2 regions of the Neorhizobium fuzhouense genome follow, and region 1 is predicted to be linked to the other one. Evidence: riboswitches for the same ligand, from Rfam matches in the RefSeq annotation. Region 1 holds a riboswitch; the other holds the start of a gene.
What was found. Region 1 has a riboswitch for S-adenosylmethionine ahead of metA (homoserine O-acetyltransferase MetA). Riboswitches for the same ligand answer to the same signal wherever they lie in the genome.
Positions count from the first base shown of each region.

Region 2: it holds a riboswitch for S-adenosylmethionine, as region 1 does, so the genes downstream of both, ACEXP3_RS12165 (O-succinylhomoserine sulfhydrylase) here and metA (homoserine O-acetyltransferase MetA) in region 1, are expected to answer to the same signal.

Region 1 is NZ_JBHFFP010000005.1:118,745-134,041, reverse strand. It holds gene ACEXP3_RS10975 (prolyl-tRNA synthetase associated domain-containing protein) at 1-185, opposite strand, end outside; tRNA gene ACEXP3_RS10970 (tRNA-Gly) at 536-610, shown strand; gene ACEXP3_RS10965 (citrate synthase/methylcitrate synthase) at 756-1,871, opposite strand; gene ACEXP3_RS10960 (citrate synthase) at 1,976-3,166, shown strand; gene ACEXP3_RS10955 (sigma-70 family RNA polymerase sigma factor) at 3,241-3,792, shown strand; gene ACEXP3_RS10950 (anti-sigma factor family protein) at 3,779-4,552, shown strand; gene ACEXP3_RS10945 (Bax inhibitor-1/YccA family protein) at 4,573-5,283, shown strand; gene ACEXP3_RS10940 (exopolysaccharide biosynthesis protein) at 5,416-6,087, shown strand; gene ACEXP3_RS10935 (aminotransferase) at 6,088-7,257, opposite strand; gene speB (agmatinase) at 7,428-8,480, shown strand; gene ACEXP3_RS10925 (aldose epimerase family protein) at 8,528-9,547, opposite strand; gene ACEXP3_RS10920 (vWA domain-containing protein) at 9,626-10,807, opposite strand; gene metA (homoserine O-acetyltransferase MetA) at 10,823-11,743, opposite strand; SAM riboswitch at 11,810-11,887, opposite strand; gene ACEXP3_RS10910 (AAA family ATPase) at 11,948-12,787, opposite strand; gene ACEXP3_RS10905 (hypothetical protein) at 13,180-13,317, shown strand; gene ACEXP3_RS10900 (thiamine diphosphokinase) at 13,546-14,199, shown strand; gene ACEXP3_RS10895 (ABC-F family ATP-binding cassette domain-containing protein) at 14,208-15,297, shown strand, end outside.
Region 2 is NZ_JBHFFP010000006.1:2,026-17,322, forward strand. It holds tRNA gene ACEXP3_RS12155 (tRNA-Gly) at 463-536, opposite strand; gene ACEXP3_RS12160 (2'-deoxycytidine 5'-triphosphate deaminase) at 621-1,715, opposite strand; SAM riboswitch at 1,789-1,867, shown strand; gene ACEXP3_RS12165 (O-succinylhomoserine sulfhydrylase) at 1,910-3,094, shown strand; gene apaG (Co2+/Mg2+ efflux facilitator ApaG/CorD) at 3,232-3,624, shown strand; gene ACEXP3_RS12175 (Hsp33 family molecular chaperone) at 3,644-4,633, opposite strand; gene argF (ornithine carbamoyltransferase) at 4,816-5,733, opposite strand; gene ACEXP3_RS12185 (aspartate aminotransferase family protein) at 5,787-6,983, opposite strand; gene ACEXP3_RS12190 (GcrA family cell cycle regulator) at 7,413-7,976, shown strand; gene phoB (phosphate regulon transcriptional regulator PhoB) at 8,142-8,825, opposite strand; gene phoU (phosphate signaling complex protein PhoU) at 8,852-9,562, opposite strand; gene pstB (phosphate ABC transporter ATP-binding protein PstB) at 9,623-10,438, opposite strand; gene pstA (phosphate ABC transporter permease PstA) at 10,452-11,774, opposite strand; gene pstC (phosphate ABC transporter permease subunit PstC) at 11,771-13,255, opposite strand; gene ACEXP3_RS12220 (substrate-binding domain-containing protein) at 13,443-14,477, opposite strand; gene phoR (phosphate regulon sensor histidine kinase PhoR) at 14,671-15,297, opposite strand, start outside.

The DNA of each region.
Region 1 (15,297 bases):
TTCTTGTCCTTCACGAAGAGGTTCTTCGTATGCCCGCCGGGAATTTCGTCACGCAGGCTTTCCGATTCGGCAACCGTGAACACCGGCGCGTGCGATTTCGTCGTGTGCGCGATGCCGAGGTTATCAAGAAAACGGAAAAGATCTTCGGCCGTCTTCGGCACCGGGGCTGTCGCACTGTCTGTCATGGTGAAGGTCTGCAGTCTTTCTGAAGGGGAACAAGCGATGGCGAACGGACGCATCCGGCCGCCGGCTGGACTATGGCGGCAGAGCCTTATCCTCACAAGCCGGGTGGCTGCAATTCCTGCCCGGATCGGACAGCGGAACGGAAGCGTTTTGTCAGCACCAGGCGACAGTCGCCACAGAACCTTCTTAAAAATATGTTTCGCGTCAGATACTTAATCGCGAAATCGAAATTTTTTCCGTTTCCCGTCATTTCCCTGTTGCATTCAAAAATCACTTGGGCCATATAGCCCCCGTCGCCGCAAGCGAGCGACACGCCGGCCCAGCGAACTACCCCGGGTCGCGTGATTGATGAGCGGGCGTAGCTCAGGGGTAGAGCACAACCTTGCCAAGGTTGGGGTCGAGGGTTCGAATCCCTTCGCCCGCTCCAATTTTCTCTTACAGAAAATTGATGGTCAGGCCGAGGACATTTCCTCGGTTTAGGACTTTATGTCGCTTCAGAAATCCCACATATTTCGTCCCATCGCGGATGCGTTTTGGCATCCGCTCCGGAGAGACTTCAGGAAGACTGCATGTCAGGCCTTGGCCTTCGGCATCGGCCCGACATAGCGCGATTGCGGACGAATGAGCCGGCCGGTTTGCTCCTGCTCCAGCACATGCGCCGTCCAGCCCGCCATGCGGCCGGCGGCAAAGACATTGGTAAAGCTGTCGCGCGGAAAGCCAACCGCCTCCAGAACGAGCGCCGTGTAAAACTCGACATTGGTCTGCAGCGGCCGCAGCGGCTTCTTCTCCTGCAGCAGAGCAAGCGCAGCCGTCTCCACCTGCTCGGCAAAACGGATGCGGCCATTGCCATCCTTCAGCCTGGCGACGGCCCCCTTCAGCACATCGGCCCGCGGGTCGCGCACGCGGTAGATGCGGTGGCCAAAGCCCATCAGGCGTTCGCCGCGCGCTAACGCATCGGAAAGCCAGCTCTCGATGCGGGAAGCGTCACCGATGGCATCCAGCATGTCGAGGACCGGCCCCGGTGCTCCGCCATGCAGCGGACCCTTCAAGGCACACAGCGCCCCGACAACGGACGAGAAAAGCCCCGCCTTCGTGGAGGCAATGACGCGTGCGGTAAAGGTGGAGGCGTTGAGGCCGTGATCGGCAACCGTCACAAGATAGGTATCGAGCGCCTTGACCTTGTCCGGCTCGGCCTGCGCGCCCTTCAGCATGCGCAGGAAATCTTCCGCCTGGGACAGCGCTGCATCCGGCTCCACCGGGGAAAGCCCCTGGCCGCCACGGGCAATGGCAGCGGCAAAGACCGGAACGGCGGCAACGGCAAGCACCGGATGGGCTGTGGTTTCCTCATCCGGCAGGGCTGCGAGCAGAAGCCGCAACGCCTCCACCGGCGAAAGGCCCGATAGCGCCGACAGGAGCGGCTGCATCAGGGCAAACGCCCGACCACGCGCAGCGCCGAGCGCATGTTTGATATCCGCCGCGCTCAAGACCTCCGGCGTCAGATCCCGCCAGAGCAGCGCAAGCGCTTCCTCGAACGTCCAGTCGGCCATCTCCTGCAGATGATAGCCGCGCAGGATCAGTTCGCCGGCGACACCATCCACATGGCTGAGGCGCGTTTCGGCGGCAATCACATCATCAAGACCGGGTGCCTGCGATGCGGTGGCGAGTACGGGAGTGCTGGGATGGCTCATGGCATTTCCTCTTTGTCGGATTGTTGTTGTCAATTCCGCTTGAGGATGTTGCAGTGCATATATATCGTCAATCTTGATTCATCTAATCAATGTGAACCTTGCCGATGAGCCTGCGCGACAAATTCATGACTGCAGAAGCCGCTGCTGCCGCACTGGAGATCAGCCGGCCGACGCTTTACGCCTATGTCAGCCGCGGCCTGATCCAGACGAGCGACGCGGGAGACGATCCGCGCCGCAGACTGTACAGCGCCCACGACGTGGAGGAGTTGAAGAAGCGCAAGGCCGTCGGCCGGCGGCCGCGAGACGTGGCGGCGACGACGCTCGATTGGGGTCTGCCGGTTCTGTCCTCTGCCATCACGCTGATCGACAACGGCGCGCTTCATTATCGCGGTCGCAATGCGCTGCATCTGGCCGACACCGAAAGCCTGGAAGACATTGCCCGCCTGCTGTGGGACTGCGGCGAGGACGACCCGTTCTCTACGGCAAAGGCGACGCCCGAGACCTTTGACGCGCAATTGCTGGCAAAGACGGCAACTCTGCCGCTAACGGAGCGCTGCCAGTCGCTGCTGCCCTTTGTTGCCGTCGGGCGGGCAACGGCCTGGAAGCGCAATCCGCAGCGTCTATGGCCGGGCGCCTGCGCGCTGCTGCGCACCGTGGCCGGCGCCGCTGTCAGCCGGCAGCCGGACAGCCGGCCGATCGACGCGTGTCTGGCAGACGCCTGGGGGCTGGATGACAAGGGCCGTGATATCGTGCGGCGCGCCCTTGTTCTACTGGCCGATCATGAACTCAATGCCTCGGCCTTTGCCGTGCGTGTCGTCGCCTCCACCGGCGCCTCGCTTGGCGCCTGCCTCAATGCCGGCCTGTCGGCACTGAGCGGCCCGCTGCATGGCGGCACCACAAGCCTTGTGGAACTGCTGTTCGATGAGGTGGAGCGCGTCGGCGATGCAGCGACCGTGATCGAAAACCGCCTGCGGCGCGGCGACAGCGTGCCGGGCTTTGACCATCACATCTATCCGGACGGCGATCCGCGTGCGCGCGGACTGCTTCCCCACCTGCCGGAAAATTCAGCACAGGCCGATCTGCTGGCGGTGATGAGCGACATGGATGGCAAGCTGCCGAACTGCGATTTTGCGCTGGTGGCGCTGCGCCGCGCCCTCGGCCTGCCGCAGGGATCGGCGCTGGCGCTCTTTGCCATCAGCCGCACGGCCGGCTGGATTGCCCATGCGCTGGAGCAGGCGCTGGACGACAAGCTGATCCGCCCCCGCGCCCGCTATACAGGCCCGGCCATCGGCTGAACCGGCTGCCGGTAATCAAAAAAAAATTCGCAGCACCGCGGAATAAATCGCACGTCGTCTCCGTATACTGGGGCATGAGCGACAAGAGACACCCCTTCGATGTCCTGAACCAGTTGGCAACGCTTCGCCGCTATGCCCGCTCGCTCGTTCGCAATCCCGACGACGCCGAGGATCTGGTGCATGATGCCCTGGTCAAGGCCTATGAGCGCAAGGCGAGCTTCCGCAACAGTGGAAACCTGCGCAACTGGCTGCTGTCGATCGTCCACAACACGCATATCGACCGCATCCGCGCGCGCCGTTCCAGCGACAATCGCCACAAGGCCGCCGCCGACATCGCCGAGACCGTGCATCATGCCGATCCGGATCAGTCGATCCGGCTGAAGCAGTTGCGGGAAGCCTTCTTTGCCCTCCCGCCGGAACAGCGGGATGCGCTGCATCTCGTCGCTATCGAGGGGCTCTCTTATCAGGATGCAGCGGACGCACTGGCCATTCCCGTCGGCACGCTGATGTCGCGCGTCTCTCGGGCGCGTGCGGCCTTGCGCGCCTTCGAGGAAACCGGCCGACGCCCGGCCGAGGGCGCCAACCATCTCAAACTCATTGAAGGGGGACGCGATGAAACCCGTTGATCCGGTCCAGTCCGCCGATGTGGAAGCCTATGTGGACGACCAGCTGGATGCCGGCCGCCGTATCGAGGTGGAAGCCTATCTTTCGGAAAATCCCGACATCGCAGCACGCGTGATGGCAGACCTTGCCATCAAGGGCGAGCTGCGCCTGGCGCTTGCCGAAGGCCATCGCCATGGCCGGCCGGAGACCCGTGAGGCGGCGCGCCGCCTGCAGGCCGCCCTGTCGCGCGGGCGCATCGTCCACTCCCTGCAGCGGCTTGCGGCAACGGTGGCGCTGGTGGCCGCCGGCTGGGGCCTCAGCAGCCATTTCGGCCCCTTCACCGTGTCGGAAGTGGTCGCCTCCGTGCCGCCGCCCGCCTTCGTGGAGGAAGCCATCCGCGCGCATGGCACGTCGGCACTGCGCCACACCATGCACTCGCAGCAGGAAGCCCCGCGCTTCGACCCGACCGAGATCCGCTCGGCAACCGCCATCGTCATGCCTGACATCCCGAAGGACTGGCAGGTGGAAGACGTGCAGATCTTTCCTTCCGCCTTCGGTCCGAGCGTCGAGATGGCGCTGACCGATGGCGACAAGACGCGCCTGTCGCTGTTTGCCGTGCGGCCCGGCAGCTTTGCCGTGCAGCAGGTGTCCGATGTCACGCAGGATGCCGTCAAGGCCTCCTACTGGCAGATCGGCGAGGTGGCCTATGCGCTGGTCGCCCATGCTGAAAATGCCACCAACCTGCGTGGCGAGGCCGAACGCCTTGCAAAATCGCTTTACTGATCAACCACAGGAGACCCCCGATGAACCCCCGTTTCGGATATAATCCGGCCGTCCAATCCCAGGCCGTCTTCGATGAGGCGCTGCGCAAGCACATGCTGCGCGTCTACAATTACATGGGCCTCGGCCTTGTCATCACCGGCATCGTCGCCTTCGTCGTGTCCTCGACGCCGGCGCTTTACGTGCCGATCTTCTCGACCCCGCTCAAATGGGTGGTGATGCTTGCCCCGCTCGCCTTCGTGTTCTTCTTCTCGTTCAAGATCCAGACCATGTCGGCCTCCACCGCCCAGATCACCTTCTGGGCCTTCTGCGCCGTCATGGGCCTGTCGCTGGCTTCCGTCTTCCTCGTCTTTACCGGCGCCAGCATCGCCCGCACCTTCTTCATCACCGCCACCATGTTCGGCGCCACCAGCCTTTACGGCTATGTGACGAAGCGTGACCTGTCGAAGTTCGGCTCGTTCCTGATGATGGGCCTCATCGGCGTGGTGATCGCCTCGGTGGTCAACATCTTCCTCGGCTCCAGCGCCCTGCAGTTTGCCATATCGATCATCGGCATCTTCGTGTTCATCGGCCTCACCGCCTGGGACACGCAGAACATCAAGGAGCAGTATGCGGAAAACTTTGACCAGGAGAGCCAGCAGAAGCTTGCCGTCTTCGGCGCGCTGTCGCTCTATCTCAACTTCGTCAACATCTTCCAGCTGCTGCTGAGCCTGACCGGCGACCGCGAGGGCTAAGCGTGCCCCGCGGCCGTTGACCGGCACTTCTTTGCCTTCGCCCACCGAATGGCCATGTTCTTGCGGCATGGCCATTTCCATGAGATCTTCGCGTTATAGTCCTCCCGTACTCAAGTGCCTGTCGAGCATGTAATGGCCCTGCCCCAAGACCAACCTGAGGACGCGCAGGACAGCCCAGGCGCCGATCGCGGACATGGCGCAGAGCCCTTGAGCTTTTCCGCCATTCTGAGAACCATGGCCGATGACAAGAGGCGCGAGCGCGTCTCCGTGGCCGATCTTCTGTCGCTGATGCAGGACCGTGCCTTCGGCGCGCTGATCTTCATCTTTGCCATGCCGAACACCATTCCGACACCCCCTGGAACATCGGCAATCCTCGGCATTCCGCTGGTTTTTCTCGCTGCCCAGATGGCCCTTGGCAAAGCGCCGTGGCTGCCGAAATTCATCGCCGGCCGCTCGATGCTGCGGACCGATTTTGCCGGCATGGTTGACAAGGCAAGCCCGTGGATCGCCAAGGCCGAGCGCATGCTGAGGCCGCGCTGGAGAAGCCTGTCCTCGCCAGGCGCCGAGCGGATCATCGGCTGCTTCAGCCTCATCCTTGCGGTGGTGCTGGCGCTTCCCATTCCGCTTGGCAACATGCTGCCGGCAGTTGCGCTCTGCATGATGGCCTTCGGTATTCTGGAAAAGGACGGCGTGTGGATTGCAGGCGGCGCCACGCTCGGCGTCGTCTCGCTGTTCCTGGTGGCGGGCGTCATTTACGCCATCATCAAGAGCGCCTTCTTCCTGATTGCTGCGGTCTTTGCCTGATCAGAGGGTAAAGCCCGCCAGCCGCTCGTTGAGCCGGCCGATGGTGGCGGCATCGGCATTGGCAAAGGCAAAGCGCAGGTAATTCTCCTGGGCGGTGCCAAAATATCCGCCGGGAATACAGGAAATACCGACCTGTCGCGCCAGGGCCTCGGCAACCTCAGCCGACGTCACACCGGAAAACGGATGTTTCACGAACGCGAAATAGGCGCCGACGGCGGCAAGCTGCCAGGCTGGAAGCTTAGCCATCGCGGCTCTGAGCGCCTCGGCACGGCGCAGGATCTCCAGCCGGTTTTCCTCCCGCCAATCGGTGAGCAGCGGCAGGGCCTCGGCGACGGCGGCCTGGGCCGCGCGCGGCGCGCAGATCTGCAGGTTGTCCATGATCTTGGCCACCTGCGCGACAAAGACGGGACCTGCCGTGATGGCACCAAGACGGTGGCCGGGAATGCAAAAACTCTTTGAAAAGCTGTAGAGCGAGACGAACCCATCCTGCCAGCCCTCCTCGGCAAACAGCCCGTGCGGCGCAAGACCGGCGGTGGGCAGGAAATCGCGGTAGGTTTCGTCAAGGATCAGCCAGACGCCACGGCTGCGGCAGAGTGCAAAGATCGCCTTCAGGAGGTCCGGCGGATAGACGGCCCCGGTCGGGTTGTTGGGCGACACCAGCGCCAGGGCCTTGACGCCCGCCTCAAGCGCGGCCTCGATGGCCTCAAGGCGTGGCACGAAGCCATCCTCGGCCGCGCAGGCGACGAAGCGGCTGCGTATGCCCAGCATGGCAAGCGTCGTGTCATGGTTGAAATAGTAGGGATCCGTCATCAGCACCGTATCGCCCGCGCCGGCAACGGCCATCACGGCGCAGAGAAAGGCCTGGTTGCAGCCGGAGGTCACGTGAATATTGGCAGCCGTAATGCCGGCGCCATAAACCTCTGCCGAATGGGCTGCATAGGCGTCCCGCAGTCTCGCATCTCCCTCGATCGGACCATAGCCTGTGGAGGCAAGCGAGGAGGCCGTCTGCCCGAGAAGTTCCAGCATCTTCGGATGCGCCGGATAGCCGGGCACTGCCTGCGACAGGTCGATCAGCGGCCCGTGCGAGCCATCATAGGCACGTGCCCAGGCCTGGACGGAAGGCACCGGCGGCGGCTGGATGGATTGCACGAGCGGATTGAATGCGGGCATGGACATGGAGCGGCAGCCTTACGATGAACGTCCCGGAATAACGGCGGTCGGGAAACGATTGTCAATTGATTTTGCGGCTCAATTTCGAAGATAATGCCAAAATCGAAGGCAAGGGAAAGCTGCGCTTATTTCCTGCGCAGCTTTCCGGCAATGGATGAAAGACAAGCCCCATGACCTGGACCCCGGACAAACTGGACGCCCTGCGCGCCAAATATGCGCAAAGCGAAAGCGGCGAGATCTTTGATCCGGCCTTTGCCAAAGTGGGCGAGAAGATTTTTCGCAACGGCACGCGGGCAGCCCCTTATGCCGGTGTGCCGACGTTTCTCTCGGCCCCCTACCAGCCCGTCGCGGCTGACAATCCGGATTTCGGCGATCTGCAGGTGGCAATCACCGGCGTGCCGATGGATCTCGGCGTCACCAACCGGCCGGGCTCCCGCTTCGGGCCACGGGCGCTGCGCACCATCGACCGCATCGGCCCCTATAATCACGTCCTCGGCTGCGCGCCGGTCTTCGACCTCAACGTTGCTGATATCGGCGACGTGCCGTTTCGCAGCCGCTACCGGCTGGAAATGAGCCATGACGACATCGAAAAGCGCTTTGGCCAGATCGTTGAGGCGGGTGTCCTTCCGCTGGCCGTCGGCGGCGATCATTCGATCACCCATCCGATCCTGAAGGCGGTGGGCAAAAACCAGCCGGTCGGCCTTATCCATATCGACGCCCATTGCGACACCAGCGGCGCCTTCGACCAGACAAAATTCCACCATGGCGGCCCGTTTCGCAACGCGGTTCTGGATGGCGTTCTCGACCCGACGCGCACGATCCAGATCGGCATTCGCGGCTCGGCCGAATATCTCTGGGAATTTTCCTATGAGAGCGGCATGACGGTGATCCATGCCGAGGAAGTAACCGGTCTCGGTATTCCCGCTATCATCGACAAGGCGAAGGCGATCATCGGCAATGGCCCGACCTACCTGTCCTTCGATATCGACAGCCTTGATCCGGCCTTTGCGCCGGGAACCGGCACGCCGGAAGTGGGCGGCCTGACGACGCGCGAGGTGCTGGAACTGATCCGCGGCCTCAAGGGCATCAACCTTGTCGGTGCCGACGTGGTCGAGGTCGCGCCGCAATATGATTCGACAGCCAATACGGCCCATGCCGGCGCGCAGGTTCTGTTCGAGCTTCTGAGCCTGATGGTGTTCAGCCCGGCGCTCCCAAAGGCCTGAGCCGCGATGTTGCCCCCGCCCTCCGGTGAAGGGTGGGGGCAGAGCCGTCAGCTCTTGGAAAACACGTAGTCGGTTTCCTGGCGCAGCACCTCGCCCGGCCGCAGCACGGCGTTCGGAAAGCCCTCGTGATTGATGGCATCCGGCCAGATCTGCGTTTCAAGGCAGAGGCCCGCATAGGGCTGGTAGGGCTTGCCGGAAAGGCCCGGCACCGAGGGCACCAGCTTGAAGGCACAGTAAAGCTGAACACCGGGCTCGGTGGTGCGCACTTCGAGCGAGACACCGGAATTGACGCTGCGCACCAGTGCCACGGAGCGCTTCTCCACCCGCTCAGGCGACAGGCAGTAATTGTGGTCGAAATCCACCTGCGCGCCAGTCGCATCGGTGCGGGCCACCGGTCCAAGCGCGCGCAGGTCCATCGCCGTTCCCTCGACCGGCACCAGAACGCCGGTCGGCACCTGCTGCTCGTCGAGTTCCAGATACTGGTCGGCGGCAATCATGATGTCGTGGCCCAGAATGGTGTCGCGGCCATCCAAGTTGAAGTAGGTGTGCTGGCAGAGATTGGCGAGCGTCGGGGCATCCGTCACCGTCTCGTAGATCACGCTCAGAACGCCATCGTCCTTCAGCTCATAGGTTGCGGTCACGGTGCAATTGCCAGGATAGCCGCCGCGGCCGTCCGGGTCAGTCACCTGCAGGATGACCTTGTTTTCGGCGTGCGCCACGATCGTCCAGTTGGTCTTGCCAAGGCCATCGCGGCCGCCATGCAGGTGCGTCACGCCCTGCTGGTTCAGATCCAGCTGATAGGCCTTGCCATCCAGCGTGAACTGCCCCTTGCCGATGCGGTTTGCCACGCGCCCGGGCGTTGCGCCGAAATAGGAGGAATGCAGCGGATAATCGTCGAAATTGTCAAAGCCCAGCACCAGCGGCGCCTCATGGCCCTCAAGGCGCAGATCCTGGATGACAGCGCCCCAGGTCATCACATGAGCGGTGAGCCCGCCGCCGGAAATCTTGACCCGGTAGACGGTTTCGCCCTTGGGGGTGGTACCGAAGATTTCGCCCTGTGTCGTCATGCTATCCGTCCTGCTCCTCAATCGCTAGCGGGCGCAAACTGCGCCATTTCCGACAGCTTCGCAATGGTTGAAACGCCGTCAGCGCGACAGCAGTCGCGTTGCCTGTTCAAGCCCCTGCAGCGTCAGCGGAAACATGCGGCCTTCCAGCAGCGCGCGCATCATGATGAGCGACTGGACATGCGGCCAATGCGCCTCCGGCACGGGATTGATCCAGGCAACATGGGAGAAGTGGTCGGTCAGCCGGCGCATCCAGACGGAACCCGGCTCCTTGTTCCAGTGCTCGACGGAGCCGCCGGTATGGCTGATCTCGTAGGGGCTCATGGTGGCATCGCCGACGAAAATCACCTTGTAGTCCGGCCCATAGCTTCGCAGGATAGTTTCAACGGCCAGCCGCTCGGAACGGCGGCGGTTGTCGCGCCACACGCTTTCGTAAAGGCAGTTGTGGAAATAGAAATGCTCTAGATGGCGAAATTCGGCGCGGGCGGCGGAGAACAGCTCCTCGACCACCCGCACATGATCATCCATCGATCCGCCGACATCGAAGAACATCAGAAGCTTGACGGCATTGCGCCGCTCTGGCCGCGTCTTGACGTCGAGATAGCCGTGTTCGGCCGTGGAGCGGATGGTGCCTGGCAGATCCAGTTCGTCGACGGCGCCGTCGCGCACCCAGCGGCGCAGGCGCTTCAACGCCACCTTGATGTTGCGCGTGCCCATCTCGCGGGCATCGTCGAAATCACGGAAATCCCGCTTGTCCCACACCTTGACCGCCTTGCGATGGCGCGAGGTCTCCTGGCCAATGCGCACACCCTCCGGATTGTAACCATGCGCGCCGAAGGGCGAGGTGCCGGCCGTGCCGATCCATTTGAAGCCACCCTGATGGCGGCCCTCCTGTTCTTCCAGGCGCTTCTTCAGCGTGTCCATCAGAGCATCAAAGCCGCCGAGCGCCTCGACCAGCGCCTTCTCCTCCGCCGTCAGGTGCTTTTCGGCAAGCTTGCGCAGCCAGTCTTCCGGCAGATGTTCTGCATTGACCGCATCGGCGCCGGACACGGCCTCGACACCCTTGAAACAGGTCGAAAAAACCTGGTCGAAGCGGTCGATATGGCGCTCATCCTTCACCAGCGTGGCGCGGGCGAGATAATAGAAGCCCTCGACATCGAACTCGGCAAGCCCCGCCTGCATCCCGTCGAGAAGCGCCAGGAATTCCCGAAGCGTCACGGGAATTTTTGCCTGCTTCAGCGACAGAAAGAAGGGAATGAACACGGCGCGCCTCCGCCCTTACACCTTGCCGATTTTCTCCAGCTCATACGGCGTGGTCTGGTACATCTCGTTGATCCAGTTGCCGAACAACAGATGGGCATGGCTGCGCCAGCGGTTGAGCGGCGTCAGCGCCACGTCGTTATGCGGAAAATAGTTATACGGCATCTTGATGGGGATGCCGGCATTCACGTCGCGGAAATATTCTTCCGCCAGCGACGTGGAATCATATTCGACATGGTTGAACATGTAGAGCCGGTTGCCCTTCTTTTCATGGACGAGGCAGACGCCCATCTCGTCGGATTCCATCAACAGTTCCAACCCCGGCACTGTCTGGATGTCGGCGCGGCGGACTTCCGTCCAGCGTGATACCGGCACCTGGAAATCATCGGAAAAGCCGCTGAGATAGACGGAGGAGGGCGCTAGGTTGCGGTGGCGATACACGCCAAAAGCCTTTTCCTTCAACTCGTGCTTCGGCACGCCGTGAAAGTGATAGATCGCCGCCATCGCGCCCCAGCAGACGTTGAGCGTCGAATGGACATTGGTCTCTGTCCAATCGAAGATCTGGCGCATCTCGTCCCAATAGGTCACCTGTTCATAGGGCAGCGTCTCCACCGGCGCGCCGGTGATGATGAAGCCATCGAACTTGCGGTCCTTCACCTCGTCCCAGGTCTGGTAGAAGGAGAGAAGATGCTCTTCCGAGGTGTTCTTCGCCTTGTGGCCGCCGACACGCACCAGCGACAGTTCCACCTGCAGCGGCGAGGCGCCGACGAGGCGCGCAATCTGCACCTCCGTGCGGATCTTGTTCGGCATCAGGTTCAACAGACCGATCTGCAGCGGGCGGATATCCTGACGCACCGCGGCCGTCTCGGTCATCACGCGCACGCCTTCGTGCGTCAGTGCTTCGAAAGCGGGCAGCGTATCGGGGATCTTGATCGGCATGGTCTTCACTCGACAAAAACAAAAAAACCGGCGGCGAAAAATCGCAACCGGTCCGGGGGAAGTCTTTGAACGCTTCTCACGGCCCTTTAGCGACTTATTTAACGTGGCTGCAAGCCGGCCGGCCAAATCACCACGAGAGGCTGATTAAATAGGCCTTTCTTCCGTGCCCGTCAATCAGCGGGCTTTTTCTTGCTTTCGAACATCCTAACGCTCTCGCCGGGCCATGAAGGCCATGCGTTCGAAAAGATGCACGTCCTGCTCGTTCTTCAACAGCGCGCCATGCAGTCTGGGCAAAGCCGTCTTTACATCGGCACCGAGATCCTCGGCATCGATATCGTCGGCAACCAGCAGCCGGATCCAGTCGAGCGCTTCCGATGTCGAGGGCTTCTTCTTCAGGCCCGGCATCTCGCGGATTTCATAGAAACGGGTGAGAGCGGCGCTGAGCAGCGAGGACTTGATGCCGGGGTAATGCACCGCAACGATCCGCTCCAGCGTGTCTTGATCGGGAAAGCGGATATAGTGGAAGAAACAGCGACGCAGAAAGGCGTCCGGCAGTTCCTTCTCGTTGTTGGACGTAATGATGACGATGGGGCGTACCGTCGCCTTCACCGTCTCGCCGGTTTCGTAGACGTGGAATTCCATGCGGTCGAGTTCCTGCAGAAGATCGTTCGGAAACTCGATATCGGCCTTGTCGATCTCGTCGATCAGCAGCACGACCTTCTCACCGGCGGCAAAGGCCTGCCACAGTTTGCCGCGCCGGATATAATGAGCAATGTCGTTGACGCGCGGATCGCCGAGCTGGCTGTCGCGCAGGCGCGAGACCGCATCATAGTCGTAGAGCCCCTGCTGGGCGCGCGTGGTGGACTTGACGTTCCATTCGATGATCGCAAGCCCAAGCGAGAGTGCAATCTGGCGGGCCAGTTCCGTCTTGCCGGTGCCGGGTTCGCCCTTCACCAGAAGCGGACGCTCCAGCCGGATGGCGGCATTGACGGCGACCATCAGGTCCTTGTCGGCGATATAGTCGTCGGTTCCGGTAAACTGCATGGTGCCTCATTCCCCGTTCGGCCGTCTCGTGTCGGTCAAGGCCGGTTTCGGCGCCAAGAGGTAAAGAGCAGGCGCGGCCTTCGCAAGAAAGAAAGGCCGGATATCCCGGCTGCCGTTTAAAAAATGTGCTTGTGTTCAGCCATAGTTCTGACACGCTGGCGCGTGCAGACTTTCAATGCCTGGCGCCTCTGGATGAGACCGAAAAGGCGCCCGGCAAAGACTGCATTCTATCTCTCCTGCTTCCCGACCGGGCCTGCCCGGTCCCCGACCGCCCCGATGTTGTGACCGGTTTGACACGGGTTTCTCACCTGGGACGAGCGTTCTTGCATGATCTGTTTCACCCGCATCACCCCCGCCGCAGCGCATGAGCCTGCGCAACAAGGAAGCATCCCATGGCCAAAGGTCAGGTCCGTTCGAACCGCGAAGTGAGAAAGCCCAAGAAGGACAAGGAAAAGCCTTCGGCAGCGCCGGCATCCACCTTCACCACGCAATTGAAGGGTGCGGCGGCTGCAAGCCCGAAGAAGCGTTGACAATGCGCGGCGGGCCGGCGCGCTCAGCCCGCCCGCCCGCACGTGATGCCGGCACGTCGACCGTGGAGGGCGGCGGCCGGTGGTTATCCTGCCCGTTGCCCTCCAGCCATATCATCCAACCATACGACCCGCTTGTTCGCCCTCCATGGGCAAGCACCGATGACTTGGAGGCGGGCCGCGCACATAGGGCTTTTGCTTTTGGCGGAAGATGCGCTAAGGGCATGACCCATGAGCCCATCCACCTTTACCCTTCTCCTTGGCGGCAACCTGACCGTGACAGAGCGTTTGAACGCGCTGATCGCCGGAAGCCGCGTGATTGCCGCCGATAGCGGCATGCGCCATGCCCAATCGCTGAACCTCATGCCGGAGCTTTGGGTGGGCGATTTCGATTCCGCAGATGCAGCACTGCGCGACAGCTTCCGCCAGGTAGAGCGCCATTCCTATCCCGCAACGAAGGCTGCAACCGATGGCGAGATTGCCGTTGCCGAAGCCCTGGCGCGCGGGGCCGAACGGCTGATCCTCGTCGGTGCGCTGGGCGGCGAACGCTCCGACCATGCGCTGCAGCACCATTTGCATGCACTGGCGCTTGCCGAAGAGGGGCTGGAAGTCATGCTGACCTCAGGCGAAGAAGAGGCCTATCCGCTGATCAGCGGCGACGAGATGGAACTGGAGCTGCCGAACGGCTCGCTGTTTTCCGTGCTCGGCTTCAGCGATCTTGAGGGACTGACCCTGTCCAACGTGCGCTACCCGCTCACCGATTTTTCCCTGACATTCGGCTCGTCGCGCACCATATCCAATGTCGCGCAGGGCCCGATCTCGATCTCGCTCGGACACGGGCGCGCGCTTTTGATGGCCCGCCCCTATGACCTGACCGGAGCCTAAGGAACAAGATGGCACCTCCCATTCTCAAGCTCGACGACATTTACCTGAGCTTTGGCGGCGCACCGCTGCTCAACGGCGCCAATTTCCAGGTGGAGCCGGGCGACCGCATCTGCCTTGTCGGGCGCAATGGCTCGGGCAAGTCGACGCTGATGAAGATTGCCGCAGGCCTTGTCGAAGCGCAATCGGGCGAGGTGTTCCGCCACCCCTCCTCGACCATTCGCTATCTTGAGCAGGCGCCGGATTTTGCCGGCTACACAACGGTGCAGGCCTATGCCGAGGCGGGCCTTGGCCCCGGCGACGATCCCTACCGGGTGACCTATCTTCTCGAGCATCTTGGTCTCACCGGCCAGGAAGATCCGACCCGGCTTTCCGGCGGCGAGGCGCGCCGTGCAGCGCTTGCCCGCGTGATGGCGCCGGAGCCGGACATCCTGATGCTCGACGAGCCGACCAACCATCTCGATCTTCCCACCATCGAGTGGCTGGAAGGCGAGCTGCAGAAAACGCGAAGCGCGCTGGTGGTCATCTCGCATGACCGACGTTTTCTCGAAAAGGTATCCACCGCCACCGTCTGGCTCGATCGCGGCCTGTCGCGGCGGCTGGCGCGCGGCTTTGCCTTCTTCGAGGAATGGCGCGACAAGGTGCTGGAAGAAGAAGAGCTTGAACAGCACAAGCTCGGCAAGCAGATCGAGCGCGAGGAGCATTGGCTGCGCTACGGCGTGACCGCACGGCGCAAGCGCAACATGCGCCGTCTCGGCAACCTACAGAGCCTGCGCGCCGATTATCGAGGCCACAAGGGTCCACAGGGCACCATCCAGGCGGCGGTGACCGAGGGCAAGGAGAGCGGCAAGCTCGTCATCGAGGCGGAAGGCATTACCAAGCGTTACGGTGACCGCCAGATCGTGGCGCCGTTTTCGATCCGCGTCCATCGCGGCGACCGGATCGGCCTTGTCGGCCCCAATGGTGCAGGCAAGACGACGCTTCTGAAGATGCTGACCGGCCAGCTGGAGCAGGATGAGGGCACGATCAAGCTCGGCACCAATCTGGAGATTGCAACGCTTGACCAGAAGCGCGAGGACCTGAATTTAGAGGATACGCTCA
Region 2 (15,297 bases), on a different contig from region 1:
AAAATCTTGAAATGTCTGAAGCGGTAAGGGAAGCCGCTATAGCCGCCGCGAGATTGGGTGGCGGCGTGTACTTTGTTAGGGCGCTAAAGGCAAAGCGTATAAAGATCGGTTTCGCCGCATCTCCTCTTGCTCGGATGCTATCACTGTTCACGGGATCACCTGAAACTTATCAGTTGGCGGCAGTGATACCGGGAGACAGAAAGATCGAGGCATATATGCACGATTGGTTTAAAGGCAGTCGCGCAAAAGGAGAGTGGTTCGATGAAAGCAGCATCTTGCTCGATTTCATTTCGTCTGCGTCTAGCAACCCCATGCTCGATTTCAAAGAGTGGCGCTGGCTGCGCGACATGGAAAACGTTGTGCCGATAGAACGAGACAAGAACAACTGATCGACAAAACTGCCTGTAAAACTTCATTTTGTTCTCGTCGGTGGAAAACGCCTGAAACCCTTGTGGAGCAGGCTGGAGCGGGTGAAGGGAATCGAACCCTCGTATTCAGCTTGGGAAGCTGCTGCTCTACCATTGAGCTACACCCGCCCACTCTTTAGGCTTGAGCGGCCAAGCTCTAGCATCAAGCGGCTTTGCCGTTCAAGACAAAAGCGTGAAAAAAGCAAGCCGCCGTCAGCTGCGGAAATGCTTGGACAGTTTCAGCCCCTGCGCCTGGTAGTTGGAGCCGAGGCCCGAGCCGTAGAGGCCTTGCGGGCGCTCCAGCATGTGTTCGTAGACGAGGCGGCCGACGATCTGGCCGTGCTCGAGGATGAAGGGCACTTCGTGGCTTCTGACTTCCAGAACGGCCCGCGCGCCCGCCCCGCCAACGGCGGCATGGCCGAAGCCCGGATCGAAGAAGCCGGCATAATGCACGCGGAATTCGCCCACCAGCGGATCATAGGGCGTCATTTCGGCCGCATAGAGCGGCGGCACATGGACGGCCTCGCGCGACACGAGGATGTAGAACTCGTCCGGGTCGAGGATCAGTTCGTCGCGGCCGCGGCTGTAGAGCGGTTCCCAGAAATCGAGCACGTCATGGGCGCTCTTCTGGTCGACATCGATGACCGAGGTGTGGTGCTTGCCGCGGTAGCCGATCAGGCCGTCAGGGCCTGTGCCCTTCAGATCGATGGAGAGCGCGATACCGCCGCCGGATACGTTCGGGGTTTCGCTCGCCACCAGCGTTTCCGCCTCATGCAGTGCCAGAACTTCCGGCTCGGTCAGAAGCGCGTGGCCGGTGCGGAAGCGGATCTGCGAAAGGCGCGAGCCGCGCCGTACGATGACGGGAAAGGTGCGCGGGGAGATTTCGAGATAGAGGGGTCCGGTATAGCCGGCCGGGATCTTGTCGAATTCCTGCGCGCGGTCCACCATCACGCGGGTAAAGATGTCGAGACGGCCGGTCGAGCTTTTCGGATTGGTGGAGGCCGAAAGATCGGCCGGAAGGTCAAGGCTTTCCATCAGCGGCACAATATAGACGCAGCCGGTTTCCAGCACGGCGCCGTTTTCAAGATCGATCTCGTGCAGCGTCAGCCGCTCGATCTTGTCGGCCACCGTGTGGTTGGGGCCGGGCATGAAACTTGCGCGCACGCGCAGCGCCTTGGAGCCGAGGCGCAGGTCAAGGCTTGCCGGCTGGATCTGGTCACCATCCAGCGGCGCCGTGCTTTTCAGCCGGCCGGCCTCGAAAAGGGCGCCGATGGCGCTGTCCGCCAGAATGCCTGATGTACGTGTCATAAACCCTATCCTTCAATCGTCGGACAAAAGCAAAAGCGGGCAATTGACGCAAGCTCCAGAGAGGCGTAAGGCAGGCTTATCCCGTGGTGATTTGGCCGGTCGGCTTGCAGCCACGTTAAATAAGTGGCTAAAAAGACCGGGTGCGAAACCGGTCTGCATATGCGACCGGTTTTTTTGTTACGAAGGTGACACGCATGAGCAAGACCTGGCGCCCCGCAACCCGATTGGTTCACGAAGGCACGCTGCGCTCGCAGTATGGCGAAACGTCCGAAGCGATCTACCTGACGCAAGGGTTCGTCTACGAGAATTCCGCCGCCGCCGAAGCCCGCTTCAAGGGCGAGACGGACGGTTTCATCTACGCCCGCTACGGCAGCCCCACCAATGACATGTTCGAAAAGCGCATGATCGCGCTGGAAGGCGCTGAAGACGCGCGCGCCACGGCATCCGGCATGGCAGCGGTTGCTGCGGCAATCCTGTGCCAGGTGAAGGCCGGCGACCATATCGTCGCTGCACGCGCGCTCTTCGGCTCCTGCCGCTACATCGTCGAGACGCTGGCGCCGAAATATGGCGTCGAGTGTACGCTGGTCGATGGACGCGACCTTGCCAACTGGGAAGCCGCGATCCGCCCCAACACCAAGGTGATGTTCCTTGAAAGCCCGACCAACCCGACGCTGGAAGTGGTCGATATCGCAGGCGTTGCCAAGCTCGCCAACCAGATCGGCGCCAAGGTGGTGGTCGACAATGTGTTTGCCACCCCGCTCTTCCAGAAGCCGCTGGAACTGGGTGCGCATATCGTCGTCTACTCCGCGACGAAGCATATCGACGGCCAGGGTCGCTGCCTCGGCGGCGTGATCCTCTCCGACAAGCAGTGGATCGACGAGAACCTGCACGACTATTTCCGCCACACCGGCCCGGCCATGTCGCCGTTCAATGCCTGGACGCTGCTGAAGGGGCTGGAGACGCTGCCGCTTCGCGTGCGCCAGCAGACGGAAAGTGCGGCCCGCATCGCCGATTTCCTGGCCGGTGAGCAGAAGGTGGCAAAGGTCATCTATCCCGGCCGCAAGGACCATCCGCAGGCCGACATCATCGCCAAGCAGATGACCGGCGGCTCGACGCTGATCTGCATCGAGCTGAAGGGTGGCAAGGAAGCCGCCTTTGCCGTGCAGGACGCGCTGGAGGTCATCAAGATTTCCAACAATCTCGGCGATTCCAAGAGCCTGATCACCCATCCGGCGACGACGACGCACAAGAACCTCACCGACGAGGCCCGCGCCGAGCTTGGCATTTCCGGCGGCACGCTGCGCCTCTCCTGCGGCATCGAAGACACCGACGACCTGATGGACGATCTGACGCGGGCGCTTGCGACCGTCTCCGCCTGAAAATCCCTGAGACATCTGCAAAGCACGCAGTTGAACGCGGTTAATTGACAGTTCGTGACTGTCCCGATGGGCGCATTTCTTGACCTTGCGCCCATCCTGTACGATATCCCTCTGTGTACAGAGTAAAGGTATCGCGCATGTACCGGGCCCGGACGAAGGATATCGAAGTCGAGGTGGAACCCTATTATCTGGAGGAGCAATCCGATCCGGACGACAGCCGCTATGTCTGGGGCTACCGCATCGTCATCGCCAATCACTCGGATCTCACCGTCCGCCTCATTCACCGCTACTGGCACATTACCGACCAGAACGGCCTTGTGGACGAAGTGGAGGGACCGGGCGTCGTCGGCGAGCAGCCGCGGCTGAAGCCGGGCGATACCTATGAATATTCGTCGGGCTGCCCGCTCGATACGCCATCAGGCCTGATGTTCGGCCATTACCAGATGGAAACCGACGAAGGCGAGATCTTTACCGTCGACATCCCCGCCTTCTCGCTGGATAGCCCGGGGCTTGCGCGGGTTCTGAACTGACGTCCCGCGCAAGGTTTGATCAGGCCGGCTCGAATTCCGACGGATCGTAGCGGTAGGTTGTCGAGCAGAATTCGCAGGTGACCGCGATTTCGCCCTCTTCGATGCTGGCGGTGATTTCCTCGGCGGTAAAGCCGGCCAGCACGCCCTTGATCTTGTCGCGCGAGCAGCTGCACCGGTCGAGAACCGCCTGCGGTTCGAAAATGCGCACGCCGCGCTCATGGAAGAGGCGAAACAGCAACCGCTCGATCCCGACCAGCGGATCCGTCAGTTCGTCGGTATCCACCGTCTGCACCAGCGTGCTGGCTTCCGTCCAGGCATCGTCGGAGACATGGTCGAGCTCGCGCTCATCCCCGTCACCGCCATGCAGGTCCTGCTGCCGCATGCGCTCGGGCGCCTGCGGCAGAAACTGCGCCAGCACGCCGCCGGCGCGCCAGTTGTGGCGCGGCTTTCCCGCTTCATCCCGGTCGATCAGTTCGGCCACGCCGAGGCGCACCTTGGTCGGGATCTGTTCCGACTGGCGGAAATAGACGCCGGCGATTTCCTCAAGCGAGGAGCCATCGAGCGGCACGATGCCCTGATACGGGGTCATGCCATGGCCCTGGTCGATGGTGAAGGCGAGAAACCCCTCGCCCAGAAGCTCCGGCGGCGAAACGCGCCCGGCCTTGACCGCAGCCGCAAGCGCCTCCTCGTCGAAACGGGCATAGGCGCGCATGCTTTCCGGGCTCGAAAAATCCGCCACCAGCAGGTCGACCGGACCGTTCCCCTTGGTCTGAACGGTGAACCGCCCTTCGAACTTCAGGGAGGTGCCGATCAGCGCCGTCAGAACGATGGCTTCGGCCAGCAGGCGCGCAACCGGCGCCGGATAGTCGTGACGACCCAGAATGGTATTCAAAAGCGGCCCGAGCTGCACGGCACGGCCGCGCACATCCAGTCCCTCGACCTGGAACGGGATGACGCGGTCATCGCCCGCCAGATCAAGTTCACTCAGGTCCACTACAGCTTCTGCCATGACTTACTCCTTCACGCCGGAGCACCCATTTCGCACAAAAGGCGGCCGAGCGGAACCGCTGACCGGGCAAAGAGGCCGACGATATGTCTTGAAACGCCCGAACCGGCAGGGTTAAGGGCGCAATTGGAAAGCCGACAGATGGGGTGGCCCGGCCGCTAAATCAAGCCGGGCGCCCAACACGCCTAGACGGCGCCAAAGCACCAGGCCAGGATCGACTTCTGCGCATGCAGGCGGTTTTCCGCCTCGTCGAAGACCACCGACTGCGGGCCGTCGATCACCTCGTCGGTGACTTCCTCGCCGCGATGGGCCGGCAGGCAGTGCATGAACAGCGCATCGGCACCCGCCCGCTGCATCAGCTGGCTGTTGACCTGGAAGGGCTGGAAGACATTGTGGCCGCGCGCCTTGTGCTCCTGGTTCATCGAGACCCAGGTATCGGTGACGACCATGTCGACGCCTTCGACGGCCCGCTCGGCATCATGGAACAGCTTGACGTCGCCGCCATTGTTGCGCGCCCAGTTGAGATATTTGTCGGAGGGCTCCGACCCGAGCGGCACGGCCATGTTCATGCGGTAGCCGAAGCGGGCAGCGCCCTCGACGAAGGAATGCAGCACGTTGTTGCCGTCGCCGGTCCAGGCAAAGGTCTTTCCCGCCACCGGTCCACGATGCTCCTCGAAGGTAAGGAGGTCCGCCATGATCTGGCAGGGATGCGTCTCGTCGGTCAGGCCGTTGATGACGGGCACTGTCGCATGTTCGGCAAGCTCCAGCAGGCGCTTGTGATCGGTGGTGCGGATCATGATGGCATCGACATAGCGCGACAGGACCTTGGCCGTGTCGCCAATAGTTTCGGCGCGGCCGAGCTGCATTTCGGTGCCGGAGAGAAACAGCGTCTCGCCGCCGAGCTGGCGCATGCCGACATCGAAGGATACGCGGGTGCGCGTCGACGGCTTTTCGAAGATCATCGCCAGCATCTTGCCGGCGAGCGGCTTGTCCGCCGTGCCGGCCTTGGTGGCCTGCTTGCGGGTGCGGGCGTCGTCGAGAATGCTGCGCAGTTCCCCGGACGAAACCGCCGAGAGATCGAGAAAATGCTTAGGTGATGCCATGGTCCAATCCATCGGGGCGCCGTCCGGCGGCCCTTGCGTTACGAAAGAGCCCGTCAGGCCGTTTTCTTCAACTGTTCGCGGCTGAGCTTTTCGGCAGCCCGTTCGATGCGCGCCAGACCCTCGCGGGCCTCATCCGCCGTGACCACCAGAGGCGGCAGCAGGCGGATGACGTTATCCCCGGCGGGAACGCCGAGCAGATGCTCCTCCCGCATGGCAAGCGCCAGATCGCCGGCCGGCACGCGCGCCTTGATGCCGAGCATCAGGCCTTCGCCGCGGATCTCCTCGATCACATCGGGAAAACGGTCTTTTAGCGAAGCAAGGCCCTGACGGAAGACGAGCGCCACGTCACGCACGTTTTCCAGAAAGCCATCAGCAAGCACGACGTCAAGCACGGCATTGCCGACGGCCATGGCGAGCGGATTGCCGCCATAGGTCGTGCCGTGGATGCCGGGCTTCATGCCGGACGCTGCCTCGGCGGTTGCAAGGCAGGCCCCGAAAGGAAAGCCGCCGCCGATGCCCTTGGCAACGGCCATGATATCGGGCGCGATGCCGGTTGCCTCATAGGCGAAGAATTTTCCGGTACGGCCAACGCCGGACTGCACTTCATCGAACATCAGGAGAATGCCGCGGTCATCGCAGATCTGGCGCAGCTCGCGCAGGAATTCCTTGGCGACGACGCGGATACCGCCCTCGCCCTGGATCGGCTCGATCAGCAGGGCTGCGGTGTTTTCCGTGATGGCGGCCTTCAGCGCCTCGAGATCGCCGAAGGGAACCTGGTCAAAGCCTTGCGCCTTCGGGCCGAAGCCCTCCATGTATTTTTCCTGGCCGCCGGCGGCGATCGTCGCGATCGTGCGGCCATGGAAGGCGCCTTCGAAGGTGATGATGTGGAATTTTTCCGGGTGACCCTTGGAAAAATGGTAGCGGCGGGCGGTCTTGATGGCGCATTCCAGCGCTTCCGCGCCCGAATTGGTGAAGAACACCTTATCGGCAAAGGTCGCCTCGACCAGACGACGGGCCAGCCGCTCCTGATCGGGGATCTCGTAGAGGTTGGACAGGTGCCAGACCTTTTCGGCCTGATCCTTCAGGGCCTGGACCAGATGCGGGTTGGAATGGCCGCAGGAGGTGACGGCGACGCCCGCACCGAAATCGAGATATCGCTCGCCCGTTTCCGTCACGAGCCAGACCCCCTCGCCACGCGTAAAACGCAGCGGGGCCCGTGCAAAGGTGTCGAAAAGCGCGGCTTCAGCCATGGCGACATCACTCCTTGGGCAATCATCCGTCCAAGCGCCCGCGGGCTGCCCGAACGCAAACCAGAAATCAAAAATGCCGCCTTGAGCGGCGGCAGGCGCACTATCTGCATTTCAGGATCAACTGTCAACAAATCGCTTGAATTCCGGGGGATTTCCGCTGCGTGAGGCTGGCTTGCGCCAGGCTTTCGCGCTGTGACAAAAAAGACTCGCCTTAAAAGCAAGTTGGGGAAAACCCGGAAATCGATTCGCGGCGATTCCACCGACTCTTGTCAGCGAGTCCCCGGGCCGATAGGTTAAAGATCAATTACTAGACTGCATGCGGCGGAACTAGTCACCAAACGTATAGATATGGTATGTCCGGCAGGAAATCCTCCCGCCGGAGGGTGAACGATTCTGTCTCGCACAGATGCTCTAAGGCGGAGAGACAGCATGAACTGGACGGACGAGCGCGTCGAGAGACTAAAGCGGCTTTGGGCCGAAGGCCTGAGCGCAAGCCAGATCGCCACACAGCTGGGCGGCGTCAGCCGCAACGCCGTGATCGGCAAGGTGCATCGCCTCAACCTGCCGGGCCGCGCAAAGGCCGGCGGCACGCAGGCAACGGCGCGCACCGCGCCCGCCAAGCGCACCACGTCGGCGCCGCGCGCACCAAACTTTGCCGCCCGCACCCCGGCCGGCGCCCCCACCCGCACCGTTACCCGTCCGCTCGGCGCCACGCTGGTGACGGAAGAGGTCGAGGCCGAAGCCGCCGAACCGGCAGAATTCAAGGCACCGAGCAATGTCGTCGTGCCGATGTCGCGCAAGCTGTCGCTGACGGATCTCACCGAGCGCACCTGCAAGTGGCCGATGGGCGACCCGCTGAAGGACGATTTCCACTTCTGCGGTTCGGAATCTGCCGATACCTCGCCCTATTGCAAGTATCACGCGCGGCTTGCCTACCAGCCGGTGAACGAGCGTCGCAAGGCCGCCAACATCTCGGCCGCTGCCCGCGCCTGATCCTTAAGGGATCGTCAGCCGATGCGAACGAAAAACGGGCCCCGCGCCCGTTTTTTTTGCGCGCTCGGCAGTGACCGGTGACTGGGGACAAGACAAACGCCCGGCAGCAGGGCCACCGGGCGTTGAACGTTTTGGGTCTGGCAAAACCGGCGTGCGGGGACCGCCTCAGGCTTCCATCGAATAGCCGGCGCCGCGCACGGTGCGGATCACATCCTGCATGTTGGAAAAGTTGAGCGCCTTGCGCAGGCGCCCGACATGCACGTCGACGGTGCGCTCGTCCACGTAGATATCGTGACCCCAGACGCCATCGAGAAGCTGCGAGCGCGAATAGACGCGGCCGGGCGATGTCATCAGGAATTCCAGCAGGCGAAACTCGGTGGGCCCAAGCCGCACTTCGCGGCTCTTGCGGTGAACGCGATGCGTTTCGCGGTCGAGTTCGATATCGCCGCAGCGCAGCACGCTCGACAGAACCTCCGGCCGGGCGCGGCGCAGCATGGCTTTCACACGCGCCATCAGTTCCGGCGTCGAGAAGGGCTTTACCACATAGTCGTCGGCACCGGTCGCCAGACCGCGCACACGCTCGCTTTCCTCGCCGCGTGCCGTCAGCATGATGATCGGCAGGCGTTCGGTATCCGGACGCATGCGCAGGCGCCGGCAAAGCTCGATGCCGGAGACGCCCGGCAGCATCCAGTCGAGGATCAAGAGATCCGGCAACCGCTCCTGCAGGCGGATTTCCGCCTCGTCGCCGCGCAGGATGGTCTCGACCTCGTAGCCTTCGGCCTCGAGATTATAGCGCAGGAGGACGCTGAGAGCTTCCTCGTCCTCCACAACCGCAATTTTGGGCAGCATGGTTCAGGCACTCCGTCAGTATGGCCTTACTCGGCCACGGCACCAAGCGTGTTGGACGTATCATCCTTGGGGCGCTCGCCTTCCGGCTGGGCACCGGTTGCAATGTAATAGATCGTCTCGGCGATGTTGGTGGCATGGTCGCCGATGCGCTCGATGTTCTTGGCGCAGAACAGGAGATGCGTGCACGACGTGATGTTGCGCGGGTCTTCCATCATGTAGGTCAGCAGCTCGCGGAACAGCGAGGTGTACATGGCATCGATTTCCTCGTCGCGCTGGCGGATGGCTTCCGCCTTCTGCACCGAGCGGCTGGAGAACACATCGAGCACTTCCTTCAGCTGCACGAGCGCCAGCTCGGACAGATGCTCGAGGCCACGGGCAAGCTTGCGCGGAACGCCGGTGCCCTGCACGGCAATGACGCGCTTGGCGGTGTTCTTGCCCAGATCGCCGACGCGCTCGAGATCGGCTGCAATGCGCAGCGTGCCGATGATTTCGCGCAGATCCGCCGCCATCGGCTGGCGCTTGGCAATCGTCACGATCGCCTTTTCCTGGATCTCGCGCTCGGCGTGATCGAGGATCACGTCGTCGGAGATGACCTTCTGGGCAAGCGCGCCATCGGAATTGACGAGCGCGCGCACGGCATCGCCGCACATCTGCTCGGCAAGGCCGCCCATTTCGGAAATGCGGCGGTTGAGGTATTTCAGGTCTTCGTCATAGGCCGAAAGGATGTGCGAAGGCATTTTGGCGTCCTCGGATAGGGGTGTCAGCACAAGGCGGCAGGCAGGGATCGGCGGCGGCAATCAGCCGAAGCGACCCATGATGTAGTCCTGCGTGCGCTGATCATCCGGGTTGGTGAACATCTTGTCGGTGTCGTTCTCCTCGACCAGCTGGCCGAGGTGGAACATGGCGGTGCGCTGCGAGACGCGGGCCGCCTGCTGCATCGAGTGGGTCACGATGACGATGGTGTAATTGCTGCGCAGCTCGTGGATCAGCTCTTCCACTTTCGCGGTCGCGATCGGATCGAGCGCCGAGCAGGGCTCGTCCATCAGGATGACTTCCGGCGACACGGCAATGGCGCGGGCAATGCACAGGCGCTGCTGCTGGCCGCCCGAGAGGCCGGTGCCGGATTCGTGCAGGCGGTCCTTTGCTTCGTTCCAGAGACCGGCGCGCTGCAGGCTTGCCTCGACGATCTGATCCATGTCCGCCTTGTTGCGGGCAAGACCGTGGATACGCGGACCGTAGGCGATGTTTTCGTAGATCGACTTCGGGAACGGGTTCGGCTTCTGGAACACCATGCCGACGCGGGCGCGCAGTTCCACCACGTCGATCGACGGATCGTAGATATCGTCGGTATCGAGCGTGATGCGGCCGGTGACGCGGCAGCTTTCGATCGTATCGTTCATGCGGTTGAGGCAACGCAGGAAGGTGGACTTGCCGCAGCCCGAAGGGCCGATCAGCGCCGTCACCGTATTTTCGCGGACATTGAGATTTACGTCGAAGAGGGCCCGCTTCTCGCCGTAATAGACGGAAACGTCCTTGCCCACCATCTTGTAGGAAACGTCATTCATTTTCTGATCCAGAGCCTTTTCAACTGCTGCTTCCGACATCATGTTCATTGGCCGTATCCTTCTACCAACGCCGTTCGAAGCGACGACGCAAGAGGATCGCGCCGACATTCATGACAATGAGGAACAGGAGCAGGATGATGATTGCTCCGGAGGTGCGCTCGACAAAGGCGCGCTCCGCCTCGTTTGCCCACATGTAGATCTGCACCGGCAAGGCCGTCGACGGGTCGAGCGGCGTCGTCGGGTAATTGGCGACGAAGGCGACCATGCCAATGAGAAGAAGCGGTGCGGTTTCGCCCAGCGCATGGGCAAGACCGATAATGGTGCCGGTGAGAATGCCGGGCATGGCAAGCGGCAGGACGTGGTGGAAGATCGTCTGCATCTTGGAGGCGCCGAGCCCGAGCGCTGCGGCGCGGATCGACGGCGGCACAGCCTTCAGCGCCGCACGCGTGGCAATGATGATCGTCGGCAGGGTCATCAGCGTCAGCACCAGGCCGCCGATCAGCGAGGCCGAGCGCGGCAGGCCCATGAAGTTGATGAAGACGGCAAGCCCGAGCAGGCCGTAGACGATCGAGGGCACGGCGGCCAGATTGTTGATGTTGACCTCGATCAGGTCCGTGAAACGGTTCTTCGGGGCAAACTCTTCCAGATAGATCGACGCGGCGACACCAATGGGCAGCGCCAACACCAGCACGATCAGCATCATGTAGAAGGAGCCAATCAGGGCCACGCCGACACCGGCTGCTTCCGGACGGCTGGAAGCACCGTTGAAGAAGATCCCGGTGTTGAAATGCTTGGCCAGAACGCCGCTTTCAGCCATCTGGTTCATCCAGCCGACCTGGCGGTCGGAAACCTTGCGGTTGTTTTCGGTGACCGACAGGTTGATCTGCCCCTTGAAGGCCGAGTCCGTATCGCCCGAGGCGAGCAGTTGGACCGTCTGCGTCTTGCCGATGATCGAGGGATCGGCAACGACGAGGTCACGCAGCTGCGAGCGCACGCTGTCAGACAGCATCAGGCCCACATCGCGCATGGCGGTGCGGTCGGTTTCGGCAACGCCCAGAACCTTGGCCACCGCAGTGCGGGCGAGGACCGGATAATTGGCGGTCAAAAGCTTCTGCGGATTGCTTGCCCGCTCATTCTTAGGATCGATCAGCTGCTCGGAAAACTCGACCGGCACCGTGATCATCGTCTGCTGAAAGGCCGTATAGCCTTTGGAGACGACCGACCAAAGAAGGATGAACAGGAAGACGAGGCCGAACAGGATCGCGGCAATGCCATAGGCGCGGAAACGACGTTCGGCAGCATAGCGGCGCTTGATCCCGATATCGCGGCGCGGGCGGCCAAGAGCGGCGGCCGGTGCGGCCGAAGGCGTGATGACCTGGCTCATTCGTACTGCTCCCGGTATTTGCGCACGATGTAGAGCGCGTAGATGTTCAGGCAAAGCGTGATGGCAAAGAGCGTAATGCCGAGCGCAAAGGCAACCAGCGTCTGCGGCGAGGTGAACTCGAGGTCACCCGTCAGCTGGTTGACGATTTTTACCGTCACCGTGGTCATCGGCTCGAACGGGTTGATCTGCATGCGGGCGGCAACGCCGGCGGCCAGAACCACGATCATGGTTTCGCCGATGGCGCGCGAGGCCGTCATCAGGATGGCGCCGACAATGCCGGGAAGTGCTGCCGGCAGGATGACGCGCTTGACCGTTTCGGATCGCGTCGCGCCAAGGCCGAGCGAGCCGTCCCGCATGGCGCGGGGCACCGCCGTGATGATGTCGTCCGACAGCGAGGAGACGTAAGGGATCAGCATGATGCCCATCACGAAGCCGGCCGTCAGAACGCTCTGTGCCTGGATGAAGCTCGTATAGTTGCCGGTCGTGAGGCCCGCGATCTGCGCCGAGATATCGCGCAGGAACGGCCCGACGGTGGTCAGCGCAAAGAAGCCGTAGACGATGGTCGGGATGCCGGCCAGCACTTCCAGAAGCGGCTTCACCACCGAGCGCAGGCGCGGCGAGGCATATTCGGCCATGTAGATGGCCGAGAAGAGGCCGACCGGCACGGCAAACAGCATGGCGACGAAGCCGATATAGAGCGTGCCGAGCAGAAGCGGAACGAGACCGAACTGGCCTTCCGAGCCGCCGGAACCGGCTGCCGCAAAGCGCGGATCCCAGACTGTGCCGAAGAAGAATTCCCAGGCGGGGATCGCATGGAAGAACTGGGTCGCTTCCGTCAGCATCGAGGCGACGATGCCGACGGTGGTCAGGATGGCAATCGAGGAGGCAACGATCAGGCTGCCGAGAATGACATGTTCGACCCGGTTGCGGGCGCGAAACCGCGGCGCGATCAGCCGGTAGGAAATGAGGGCGCCGAGCACCGCGACGATGAGGACGCCGACCGCCGAGCCCCAGGAATTGAGCATGCGCATGCGGTTAAGGTCGATGGCGGCCTTGACCATATAGGGTTCCGGATCGCCGGCAATCGCGACACCGCGGCCGCCCATCAGGGCGCGAAGGTCGCCGGGATTGCGCTCGGCCTGCGCCGTCTCGTCGGGCGAGAGCGCATTGAGGCCGCGGGCGATGCCTTCGATCATGCCGAAGTTGAGGCTCTGGGTTGCCGAAGACTGGGCAAGCGCCTCTGCGGGGAAATCACTGCGCACGACATTGTTGATGACCGCTGGCGAAATGATCAGCCAGGCGGCAAGCACCAGAAGGGCAGGAAGCGCGGTCCAGACGGCGACGAAGGAGCCGTAATAGCCCGGGCGCGAATGCATGGTGGACGACCGGCCGCCCGACAGGGCAAGTGCCCGCCGCGTCCCGGCCAGATAGCCCAGAATGGCTATCACCGCCGTCGTCAGAAGGAGCATTGATGTACTCATGAAATCCCCCGGCTACCGCCTGTCCGGCCACCATGGTGCATGGCCGTTCGGCTTCATTCATTGAAGCAGACTAAATTTTGGTAAAAACAGGTGTTAGCAAATGTCTTTTGGTCGCCCGGTCGATCCAGGCATGCCGTGGCGGCCATCGACCGGCGGGACCAAGCCCCGCCGGTCGATCGTTTTGCAATTACATGGTCTTGCCGGCGGCGAATGCCTTGCGGACAGCGTCGCGCTGGTCATCGGGAGCAGCAACCAGGCCGTACTGGGCCAGCGGCGAGTCAGGGCCGACCATATCGTCAGAGATGAAGAACTCGACATATTCCTTCAGGCCCGGGATCACGCCGAGATGGGCCTTCTTCACGTAGAAGAACAGCGGACGCGAAACCGGATACTTGCCGGACGAGATGGTTTCCGTCGACGGAACAACGTCCTTGACGGTTGCGACCTTCAGCTTGTCCTTGTTGTTTTCGTAGAAGGCCAGGCCGAACACGCCAAGGCCGGTCTTGTTGGCCGAGATGCGGGCCAGCGTTTCGGTGTAGTCACCGTCGATGTCGACGGCAGCGCCGTCCTTACGGACAGCAACGCACTTGGCGGCAGCCTGCTTGGCATCGGTGATGGCAGCCTTGATCACGTCAGAAGCGCCTGATTCCTTGCAGCCTTCCGTCATGATCTTCTCTTCGAAGACTTCGCGGGTGCCGTGCTTGGAGCCCGGGATGTAGGCAGCGATCGGGCCCTTCGGCAGCGTCGGGTTGATCTCCGACCAGTTCTTGTAGGGGTTGGAAACGAGCTTGCCATCGACGACGACTTCAGCAGCCAGCGCCTTGTAGAGGTCCTTCGGCTCCAGCTTCATGTCGCTATTGCCGGAATCGGTGGCGAAAACGATGCCGTCATAACCGATGCGGACTTCCTGGACGTCCGTGACGCCGGCAGCCTTGCAGGCTTCCAGCTCAGACTTGTTGATCGGGCGCGAGGCATTGGCGACGTCGATCGTGGCTTCGCCGACGCCCTTGCAGAATTCCTTCAGGCCAGCGCCGGTGCCGCCGGATTCAACAACCGGGGTCTTGAAGTTCGGGAAAGTTTCGCCGAACGTTTCAGCAACAATCTTGGCATAGGGCAGAACGGTGGACGAGCCGGCAACCTGGATCTGGTCGCGCGCGGCAGCTGCGCCTGCGAATGCGACAGATGCCACCAGGGCAGCTGCGGAAAGTTTCAGGATGGTCATTGTAGTCTCCCGTCATGGGCTGGTGTGAATTCTGGCTGCAACCGGCTGTCGCTCTCGCCGATCATCAGGCAGCCTGTCTTAGCCGCCCGAGCCTCACCCTTTTATGTCATTTCGGTGAAACATTTGTGACAGAACAAGCGATTGATTTTAATCGGAAATAATCATCGCCCCACAGATCGCCGGGCGCTTTGTGTCAGAACCGGACGGTAAAGTCCGTGCCCTTGCCCAGTTCGGATTTGACGATCAGCCGTGCACGATGGCGCGTGAGGATATGCTTGACGATGGCAAGGCCAAGACCGGTGCCTTTCTTCGACCGGCTGTCGGCCACGCTCACCCGGTAAAACCGCTCGGTGAGCCGCGGCACATGCTCGGCCGGAATGCCTGCACCCCGGTCGACGACGCTGAATTCCACCGGCTGCTGCGGCTCGCGGCGCAGGTGGACATCGACGATCTTGCCCTCCTGGCCATATTTGCAGGCGTTCTCGATGAGATTTTCGATGACCTGCACCAGTTCGTCGCGGTCACCGGTCACCTCCACCTTACCCTCGGGCAGGTGCATGCGGATTTCCACCCCCAGTTCATGGGCAAGCGGCACAAGGGAATCGCGCACGCTGCCGACGAGCGGCACGAGATCCACGGTCTGGTTCGGCGCGATATGCGCCTTGGATTCCAGCCGCGACAGGGACAGGAGATCGTCCACCAGCCGGCTCATGCGGGTCGCCTGGTCCAGCATGATCGCCAGGAAGCGCTCATGCGCGCCGGGATCGGATTTCGCCGGCCCCTGCAGCGTCTCGATGAAACCGCGCAGCGAGGCAAGCGG